DNA from 2 places in the Tetragenococcus halophilus genome. Region 1 is predicted to be linked to the other one. Evidence: a T-box and tRNA genes for the amino acid it is inferred to sense, from the RefSeq annotation. Region 1 holds a T-box; the other holds one or more tRNA genes.
The links. The T-box of region 1 lies ahead of serS (serine--tRNA ligase). A T-box ahead of a tRNA ligase gene usually reads a tRNA of that ligase, here a tRNA-Ser.
Positions count from the first base shown of each region.

Region 1 (5,484 bases):
TCTTTGAACGTGTTTGGAAACAAGAAAGTGTCGTCTCGGCAAAAACAGTCATGGTACATGTGAGCCACTTGCGTGATAAAATTGAAGAAGCCACTGGAGGAGAAAAAATCATTCAAACCGTATGGGGAGTTGGCTACAAGATCGATGCGAAATAAAAAAGAACCAAAAAACAAAGTTATTCTTACCTCAAAAGAAATTAGTGAATTATTCGTTGAAGCAATCGTTACAATTATTTTGTTGATTATTGTTAATATAGCAATATTGGTGATGCTTTCTTCTATAATAAGTAATACACCAGCTTTAAACGAAGCAGTTTTTGAATCACGAACGAGTTTTGTAAGAAATCTTAATACAGATATCTTTCTTAGTGGAAAAAATATCTTAATTCCTGTTTTACTTATCTTAGATATTATTTTCTTATATTGGCGGTTAATTCGTCGTTACCGTCAAATGCAACAACGTCATATTATTAGCGAGCTTCATTATATTGCAAATGGAAATTACGGGCATCGTATTCCTTTTGAACTACGTGGTGACCTAGCACGTTTAGTTGATAGTATTAATGGTTTAGTAGATAGTACAGTAACAGCTATTGAAGAAGAGCGGCGTATTGAAAAGTCAAAAGATGAACTGATAACAAATATCAGTCATGATATCAGGACACCTTTAACTTCAATCATAGGTTATTTGGGACTGATTGAAGACCGGCAGTATCATTCAGAAGAAGAGTTATTAAAATATACTCATACTGCTTTTGTCAAAACAAAGCAGATGAAATCTCTGGTAGACGATTTATTTGAGTATACTAAAGCTCGCCAACCAAGTAGTCCGGTCACTTTAGTCACCTTTGATATGGTTCAATTAATAGAGCAACTCGCTGCTGACTTTGAACTTGAAGCACGTAATAAGGGGATCAGCATTGAAACAACTGCACAACCTCAGCAACTTGAAATGGAAGGCGACACAGAAAAACTAGTCCGTGTATTCAATAACTTACTTTCAAATGCTTTAAAATATGGTGAAGGTGCTGATAAAATAGTTATCCAACTTGAAAAAACGGGCACTGAAGCTGTTATTTCAGTGAAAAATAATGGTAAAATGATTCCCAAACAATCATTAGATTCTTTATTTGATCGCTTTTATCGCGTGGAAGAATCACGCTCACAAGAAACAGGTGGGACCGGCTTAGGATTAGCTATTGCTCAAAGCATTGTTGCTTTGCATGGTGGTTATATTTATGCCAAGTCTAATCCCGATTGGACTTCATTTATTATCCATCTACCGTTAGTTGGTAATAATCAATCTTCTAGTTGACGAAACAATTTTTTTCAGCTATGCTAAAAGCGTCATATCAACAAGCAAAAAACCTAGTATATCGTTTATTCTTTTCAGAGAGCTGATGGTAGGTGTGAATCAGTAAAGAAAAACGGTAGAATCCAGTTTTTAATGTTTCTTTTAAAAAAAGAACCTGCACTCTTTGGTTACAAGAGTCAAGTGCGGCAATTTAGCCGAACTTGGGTGGCACCGCGAAGCAAACTATTTCGTCCCAAGCATACTCGCTTAGGATGAAATAGTTTTTTTATTTTATAATTTTTAAGGAGGAAAAAATATTGTTAGATATTAAAATGATTCGTGAGAATTTCGAACAAGTAAAAGAAAAATTACAAACTAGGGATGTTCCAGAAGAAACGCTAACCGAATTTCTCCGTTTGGACAAAAAACGCCGTAGTTTGTTAGTGGAAACAGAAGAAATGAAAAAGAATCGTAATAATGTATCCGAAAAAATTGCGCAAGCAAAGCGTAATAAAGAAGATACTTCTGAACAAATCGCTGAAATGCGTGAAGTAGGTAGCAAAATTAAAGCGTTGGATAAAGAGATTGCAACAATTGACGAAAAATTAAACACCATCGCTACAACTTTACCTAATCTCCCTCATGACAGTGTACCCGTTGGAAAAGATGAAGAGGACAATGTCGAGATTCGCAAATGGGGAGCTTCTCAAACTTTTTCTTTTGAACCTAAAAATCATTGGGAGATTGGTGAAAACTTAAATATACTCGACTTTGAACGAGGAGCAAAAGTTTCTGGTAGCCGTTTTGTTTACTACAAAGGACTGGGCGCTCGTCTAGAACGTGCACTATACAATTTTATGTTAGACCAACATGTATACCAACAAGGGTATACAGAAATGATTACTCCCTATGCAGTCAATAGTCAAGCGATGTTTGGTACTGGCCAGTTTCCTAAATTCACTGAAGATGTCTTTCAGTTAGAAGATAGTGGCTTAACTTTGATCCCGACAGCTGAAGTTCCTCTAACAAATTACTATAGCAACGAGATTTTAGATGTAAGTCAATTACCAGTCTATTTCACTGCCTTAAGCCCAGCTTTTCGTTCAGAAGCAGGAAGTGCTGGCCGCGATACTCGAGGCCTGATCCGTTTACATCAATTTAATAAAGTAGAAATGGTTAAGTTTTCAGATAGCCAGCATTCTTATGATGAGTTAGAAAAAATGACAGCTGACGCAGAATCTATCCTACAAAAATTAGGACTTTCTTATCGAGTAATGACTTTATCTACAGGAGATATGGGCTTTTCCGCAGCAAAAACTTATGATCTTGAAGTATGGATTCCAGCACAAAATACTTATAGAGAAATCAGTTCTTGCTCAAACTGTGAAGATTTTCAAGCGCGGCGTGCAATGATTCGTTACCGCGATACAGAAGGTAAACTCCATTATGCACACACATTAAACGGCTCTGGTTTGGCAGTAGGTCGTACAGTAGCTGCTATTTTAGAAAATTATCAAAATGAAGATGGTTCTGTAACAATTCCTGAAGTTCTCGTACCTTACATGGGCGGCATGACTAAAATTGGATAAACACAAAAGACGCGACAACGTTAATTATTTTGTCGCGTCTTTTAATTATTATATTAAATTGAATTATTGTTCTACTGAATAGTTGGGCGCTTCTTTTGTCACTTGAATGTCATGAGGATGGGATTCTCTTAAACCATTACCGCTCATTTGAATAAATTGAGCATCATCGCGTAAAGCTTTTAAATCCGCTGCCCCAACGTAGCCCATACCAGATTTTAATCCACCTAACATTTGAAAAATAATGTCAGATGCACTACCTTTATAAGCAACGCGCCCTTCAATACCTTCTGGAACTAATTTATTTGCTTCATTGACACCACCTTGGAAATAACGATCACTTGAGCCTTTTTCCATCGCACTTAATGAGCCCATACCTCGATAAGCTTTAAAACGTCGACCTTGATAGATTTCAAATTCACCTGGCGATTCTTCTGTTCCTGCAAGCATACTACCCAACATTACCGCATAACCACCAGCAGCTAAAGCTTTTACAATATCACCAGAAAATTTAATTCCTCCATCTGCGATAATTGTCTTACCGTACTTACGAGCAACAGAAGCTGCGTCATAAATCGCAGTCAATTGTGGTACGCCTACACCAGCAACAACCCGGGTTGTACAAATTGAACCAGGACCGATGCCTACTTTTACCACATCGACGCCAGCATCATACAAAGCTTTTGTTCCTTGTGCTGTTGCCACATTACCAGCAATTAAAGTTGTTTGAGGGAATTCTGCACGGATTTCCTTAATTTTACGCAGTACACCTGAGCTATGACCGTGCGCTGTATCGATGACGATAGCATCAGCACCTGCTTCTAATAGGGCTTGGGTTCGTTCAAAGGTGTCACTAGTGATCCCGACAGCTGCCGCAGCCAACAATCTTCCATGTTCATCTTTAGCCGCATTAGGAAATTGGATCACTTTTTCAATATCTTTTATTGTAATTAACCCACTTAGGCTACCTTTATTATCAATAATAGGTAATTTTTCAATTTTATGAGCCTGTAAAATTTTCTCTGCATCTTTTAAAGAAGTGCCTTCAGGAGCTGTGATCAAATGATCCTTGGTCATAATTTCGCCAATAGAGATTGAATAATCAGTAACAAAGCGTAGATCACGGTTGGTCATAATCCCCACTAGTTTTCGGTTTTTCATCGCTTCCACTACTGGTATGCCGCTAATTCGATAACGACTCATCAATTCTTCTGCTTCAGAAACTGAATGTTCTGGTGTTAAAAAGAAAGGATCAATAATTACGCCACTTTCAGACCTTTTTACTTTTCTTACTTCATCGGCCTGTGCTTCAACCGACATATTTTTATGAACTACGCCAAGTCCGCCTTGTCTGGCCATAGCAATAGCCATATTACTTTCTGTTACAGTATCCATACTGGCACTTAAAATCGGGATATTAAGCTGAATATTTTTGGCTAATTTTACCTTCATGTCAACATCATTGGGTAACACATGACTTTCTTGCGGGACAAGTAATACATCATCAAATGTTATCCCCTTTTTTTCAAACTTAGTTTCCCAATTAGTCATTTGTTATAACACTCCTTTATTTTATAAAATCAATATATTTTAATGAAAATAGCAAAAAACATGCATGAAGTCAAGCTTCACAATAAGAAACATACTATGATATAAGAAAAAGACAAAAATACCCGAACTATATTTGATAAGACTCTAAATTGTCGCAAGATTACGACAAGAACCTTAAAACACAAGGATCGTCTCATTATAGTTCGGATGATTTATTATAAAAGTTTATCTTACAATTTTTTTACTTATTTTTAGGCATTGATAAACTGCCAATAATGTTGTACTTCTTCTTTAAATAATAACGAAGTAACAATGAAGCACCACCAATGATAACTAAAAAGAACGGATCTAAAACCGGATTGATCACGTCTGGAAGTAAGGCTGATAAAGAGATCACAGCGGTCCATACGAAAAAAGAACCTATTAAAATCAATATCGATTTCCATAATTTAGGACGCTTGCTTTTATCCGCTCCTGGTCGTTCATATTGATACATATATTTATACATCAAGTAAAAGACCCAACCACCAACCATTGCCATTAATATTAATGTGACAATGCCGTAAACTTGGTTGTTTTGTGAAGACAGCACTCCTATGATTCCCATCATTAAACCAAATACCCCTAAGATAAGCAAGGTATTATCTACCCACATCAAAACAGGTCTGGAACTTTCAACTTTGGTAGGTTCAGCTAAAATAGCTTCCGTTCGTTCTGAGACTGTTCCGTAAAGTTGCCGCGCGGTTCGACCGTCTTTTTGCTCTTTTACCAACACTGGCAACATTTCATGTAAAACTTGTACTTTTTCTTCTTCTGGTAAATTCGCAGCATCAAGTGCTTTGTTTAAATCAAAAATATATTGTTGGTTTCTTTTTGTTAGTTGCTTCTCCCATTCACGGTTTTGGGCAACGTATTCTCGCAGTTTTTCTGCTTCCATGTTCGTCGTTTCTCCCTTCTTGCCTGGTAAACAAGCATTTGACAAGAATTATTTTAACATAGTTTATTTATAAATTGGCGGTTTATTATACATTAAAACGGAATAACATAACATCAC
Region 1 covers NZ_CP012047.1:2,361,072-2,366,555, forward strand. The annotation lists gene croR (response regulator transcription factor CroR) at 1-155, shown strand, start outside; gene AC806_RS11440 (sensor histidine kinase) at 145-1,314, shown strand; T-box leader at 1,349-1,552, shown strand; gene serS (serine--tRNA ligase) at 1,611-2,882, shown strand; gene guaB (IMP dehydrogenase) at 2,946-4,430, opposite strand; gene AC806_RS11455 (DUF1129 domain-containing protein) at 4,672-5,367, opposite strand; gene ychF (redox-regulated ATPase YchF) at 5,453-5,484, opposite strand, start outside.

Region 2 (5,484 bases), 660 kb from region 1:
CCTAACCAAAAGAGTATCAGAGAACCGATACAAATTCCTATATAATTGTATAAAAAACCCTCTAATGGTCCAAAAAGTAAAACACCGGCAGCTAGAGAAATTCCACCAGGTATAATTGGAATGACCACTTGTAAAATTTGGATCAAAACAAATATCAAAGGAGCCCAAAATGTTTTTTGGCTTACAAATTCCTGTAGACTTTGTAAATCGTCGAAAATTCCTAGATGGTAAAAATATACTGTTAAAAAGATTAAAGCAAAAAAGCCACATAAAGAAATGAAGTTGATTAGTCTTCTTGATGTTGTAATACTCAATATATGCCACCTCTGTTTTCTACCACTCTAATTATAATTATAATCAGAATTATAAAAAAAGCATGCAACTAGCGACCGATTTCAAAAAATTAGTATTTTGTTAAACCCTTCTAAAACGCAACCATTTATTAATAATTTGTTCTACCAAACTAGTTACCATCAAGCCTCCCGCAATACTTATAGCCGTAGTTGTTACAACCATTAATTTTTGAAAACCAGCGTTGGGGTCTTCCAAAGCGAAAGCCCGAACCGCTTCATAAGAAGGTCCGCCGGGAACTAAGGGGATTAGACCTGGAATATAGAAAATGATCATAGGCATTTTCTTTTTCTTTGAGAAAAAGATACTTAAACAACCAATAATAAATGCTGCGGCAAAATTAGGAAAAGCGATGTTATGAAATAATTGATTTAAATAAAAATATATCATCCAGCCTACAGCACCAGTAAAGCCACTAGCTAAAAGTGCACGACGCGGGATATTTGCTATAAAGCCAAATGCTACACTACTAAAAAAACTAAAAGAAAAATGAAGCAAAAAAGTCATGTTAGAATTCCTCCAAAAATAGACAGCACACAAGCAATGCCAATAGCAATTGCTGCAGCTACAATAATAGCTTCAGTACCACGAACAAGTCCACTAACAAGATGTCCGGCTAAAGTATCTCGTAAGGAAGCTGTAATTGCAACCCCGGGTACTAAGGGCATAACCGCGCCAATACACATGTAATCAAAACTAACGGCAAGATTTGTTTGCGTAAAGGCAAAAGCCAGTAAACCGATGACCAATGAAGCCAAGAAAGTATCAAAAAAACGTAAGTCGAAACTTTGTTTAATGAGATGTTTTGCAGAATAACCGACCCCACCTATCAATAGCGTAGGGATGAAGTTTAACCAACTACCGCCAAACAAAATCATTAAAAACGCACTTAAAAACGCTGCACTGAGAATTTGTATCGACAGTGGAAACTCAGGAGTATTTTTATCAATTTTTTTGAGTTGCTGATAGAGTGTTGTTAAATTGACGCTTTTTTCAGCGAACTCTCTGGATAATTGGTTTACAGCTTCAACTTTTTCTAAATTAATATTTCGTTCACCTACATTTTCAATCTGGGTAGAGTGACTACTTTTCAATCCCATGAAAATACCAGTAGCTGTAACATAACTTTTACTATCAGGTTCATTTGCATTTTCAGCAATACGGTTCATCGTATCTTCTACACGATAAACCTCAGAACCACTCTCCATCATGATTTTTCCAGCTAATAAACAAGTATCTATTAATAAATTTTTGGTTTTTTCCATACTTATTCTCCTTGTCTAACAAATAAACAATAATACTTATAAAAAATACAAAAACCTCTTCCATCATTCTATCTGTTTGCCTAGGGACTTACAAGAAAGATTTTAGTGATTAAACAAGGAAGCTCATACTACTTATGTTAAATAAGTCTGTTGATTGAAATAAAAAAGGTAAGTAAAAGAAAAATGTGAATTTTACTGTAACAATAGTTGATTATACACAAATAACCGTTTTTATAAAACGTATATAAATCCCTTTAAAAAATTGTATTTGTCGGTTAAAATAACAGTATACGGGCGTAAAGAAAAAGAAGGGGGGCTATGTTATGCGACATAAAGTATATACAAGAGAACATATTTTAAAAGCTGCTTATGAGCTGATTGAAAAGGATGGGTTTAGTAACTTTACAGCACGAAATGTGGCAAACCAAATGGGTGTGTCTACGCAGCCGATTTACTTAGAATTTGATAATATGGAAGATTTAAAGCAGACCTTGATCAAAGAAATCTTTGACGATCTGACAAAAAAGGTTTTTAGTGTGGAACATACTGGAGATAAAGTAATAGATATTAGTATTAATTATATTGATTTTGCACAAAAGAACCCGCGTTTATTTATGGCGATGTACCTTGATGAAAAAGGTGGCGGTAAAGCGATGTATGATCTTTCTTATCATTTTATCAAGGAAACACTTCTGCAGGAAAAAGAATATCAGAACTTATCTGAAGAATATATTGAAGCTCTTTTTCACGGTACATGGATTACGATTACCGGGCTAGCTACCTTGATGTTGTCAAAAGTTATTGTCCCGTCACGCCAACAAACGATTACTATTATAGAAAACAGTGTAAATGTTATTTTAGAAAGTAATTATGAAGATATTAATTTAAGTGGCGGAAAGAAGTAAAAAAACTAACAACCCATCTTTTTGCTTAGATAAAGGCCGAATGTATGCGCTTTAATTGCTGGCATGACCTTATCTAAGCTTTTTTATTTTTGAAAAAAAGAAATCATTTAAGTTTAACGTAGTCAAAAACGGGGTCAATAAATAAAAACAAGGCAGAAACGCTATTTTATCAACGTTTCTGCCCTGAGGGAAGGAGAGTACGGGATTTGAACCCGTGCACCGCTTTTGTACGGCTCGCTGGATTTCGAGTCCAGTGCATTACCGCTCTGCCAACTCTCCGCAAATAATATTTTCTCATTTTTTTATAAAAATGCAAGAGTCATTTTTTATTTTCTTGAAACATTTCAGCTGAAAGTTTTTATCATGACTATAACCTATAGAAAAAGCAATCTAGCAGAGTCTTTTATTTTTCACTCAATAAGTGATTCTACTAGATTGCTATTATTTTTCAATTAGATAGCTAACAGGTCTTCTAAATATTCGACCATACCGTCTTCATCGTTGGTTTTGTCTGTAATGTCGTTGGCAACACTTTTGACTTGTTCTGTGCCATTTTTCATTGCAACGCCCCAACCCGCATAATCAAGTAATTCAACATCGTTATGTTCGTCACCAAAGGCGATAATATCCTTTTGTTTAATTTGCATTGATTCGGCTACCACTGATACTGCCATCGTTTTTTGCACACCTTTAGGCACTACTTCTAAAACAGCGTTAGGACCGCCCCAAGTACGCACTTCAATGTCATCTGCAAATTGTTTTGTCAACGTTTCAACAACAAAGCTTGAATATTCGTTTTTTGTTTTAAGCATGACAGAAGTCGGATTATTTTTTAATTGAGAAAATAGGTTGGCATCAGAAGCAGTATCTGCGGCAAAGAAGTCCTTTTGAAAGTTTTGCAGGCTGTCGATAAAAAAATTCTCTCGATTTTCGGCTGCGATGAAGTCTAAATGTAGTTTTTCTTTTTGCGCAAGAATTTCAAAAGCGATCTCTCTTTGGATAGAATACTCTTTTTCATACGCCCATTTTTGTTGAGGTTTATGAACTAATGCTCCGTTAAAATTGACCATGGGAGTGTCTAATTTTAACTGTTGATAATAGTGGGCGCTCATGCGATAAGGACGACCGGTTGCAATGCTTACAACATGTCCTTTATCTCTAGCCTTTTGTAGTATCCGTGCTGTTTTAGTGCTGATCAACGAAGTACTATTCAATGTTGTACCATCTAAATCTAGAGCGATTAACTTTTTTGTCATAAAAATCTCCCTTGTTAATGATTTTCATCTAGTCTACCATAAATATTCTCTTTTACAAATTGTTAATAGAAGTCCTCTGTATATTTCGATAAAATACGAACATTTATGTTTAGAAGAATTAATTTTGTTAAGTTTTAATTGAATTGTTGATTTTATATCTCTATAATCAATAGTTGTTCAAAGTAAAGTTAAAGTTTAGAAAGTGTTCTTATTTTTCTTGAACATGATAATTATATGAGGAGTGAAAGAGGGAATGGAGAAGTTTTTCAAGTTAAAAGAAAATGGGACAAACGTTTCAACAGAACTCATGGCGGGAGTAACAACATTTTTTGCTATGAGTTATATTTTATTTGTAAACCCTACAATATTATCAGCGGCAGGCATGCCATTTCAGGCGGTATTTTTGGCCACGATCATTGCTGCAATTATTGGAACTTTAGTCATGGGGTTATTTGCTAATGTACCTTACGCCCAAGCTCCTGGGATGGGGTTAAATGCTTTTTTTACTTATACAGTGGTTTTTGGTTTAGGGTATAGCTGGCAACAAGCTTTAGCGATGGTATTTATTTGTGGTTTAATTAATATCTTTATTACAGTAACAAAAATTCGTAAATTAATCATTCGGGCTATCCCTGAGACTATGCAACATGCAATCGGTGGTGGAATCGGAATTTTCGTGGCTTATTCTGGCTTGAAAAACGCTAATTTACTCACTTTTTCAGCTGACTCTGATTCGGTTATTGACGCTACAGTAGAAAATGGAGAGATAATGAGCGCCGATATTAATGGAGGCATTGTTCCTGCATTATCAAATTTTGATAATGCACCTATGCTTTTAGCTTTGATTGGTTTAGCTTTAATGACGATTTTAGTAGTAGCCAATGTTCGTGCAGCAGTATTAATTGGAATTGTTAGTACGACTATTATTGGGATTTTTATGGGGGTTGTTGATTTAAGTACGATTGATTGGCAAGCGAATTCCCTAATGCAGTCAATCAATGAGTTAGGTACAACATTTGGCGCAGCTTTTGGACAAGAGGGGATGCAATCGTTATTTAATGATTCAGCTAAAATCCCACAGGTAATTATGACCATCATTGCTTTTAGTTTATCTGATACCTTTGACACAATCGGTACATTTATAGGCACAGGTCGACGTACGGGCATTTTTTCAAAAGAAGATGAAGATGCTTTAGAAGATAGTAAAGGGATGAATACCAAGATGGATCGTGCGCTATTTGCAGATGCGGTAGCTACTTCGATTGGATCTGTTTTTGGCTCTTCAAATACCACAACTTTTGTTGAGTCGGCAGCTGGAATTGGTGCTGGTGGAAGAACCGGATTAACTTCTGTCACTGTAGCGGTTATGTTTGCCTTGAGTAGTCTATTTTCTCCATTAATAGCACTTGTTCCTGCCCAAGCAACGGCTCCTGCTTTAGTGCTAGTAGGAATTATGATGCTTTCTTCTTTTAAAGACATTGATTGGACTCGATTAGAAGATGCAGTACCTGCTTTTTTTGCCTCAATATTTATGGGGTTGTGTTATAGTATTTCTTACGGTATTGCAGCTGGATTTATTTTTTATACGATTGTAAAAATTGTTAAAGGTAAAACACAAGAAGTTTCTTCTATCTTATGGGTCATTGATCTATTGTTTATCTTAAATTTTATTATTTTAGCTGTACTTTAAAATTTGGAAATAAGAAG
Region 2 covers NZ_CP012047.1:1,702,445-1,707,928, reverse strand. The annotation lists gene AC806_RS08115 (TVP38/TMEM64 family protein) at 1-314, opposite strand, end outside; gene AC806_RS08110 (threonine/serine exporter family protein) at 415-858, opposite strand; gene AC806_RS08105 (threonine/serine exporter family protein) at 855-1,616, opposite strand; gene AC806_RS08100 (TetR/AcrR family transcriptional regulator) at 1,940-2,521, shown strand; tRNA gene AC806_RS08095 (tRNA-Ser) at 2,713-2,800, opposite strand; gene AC806_RS08090 (Cof-type HAD-IIB family hydrolase) at 2,974-3,777, opposite strand; gene AC806_RS08085 (NCS2 family permease) at 4,031-5,467, shown strand.
Region 2: it encodes a tRNA-Ser, which carries the amino acid that the T-box ahead of serS (serine--tRNA ligase) is inferred to sense. The anticodon was not compared.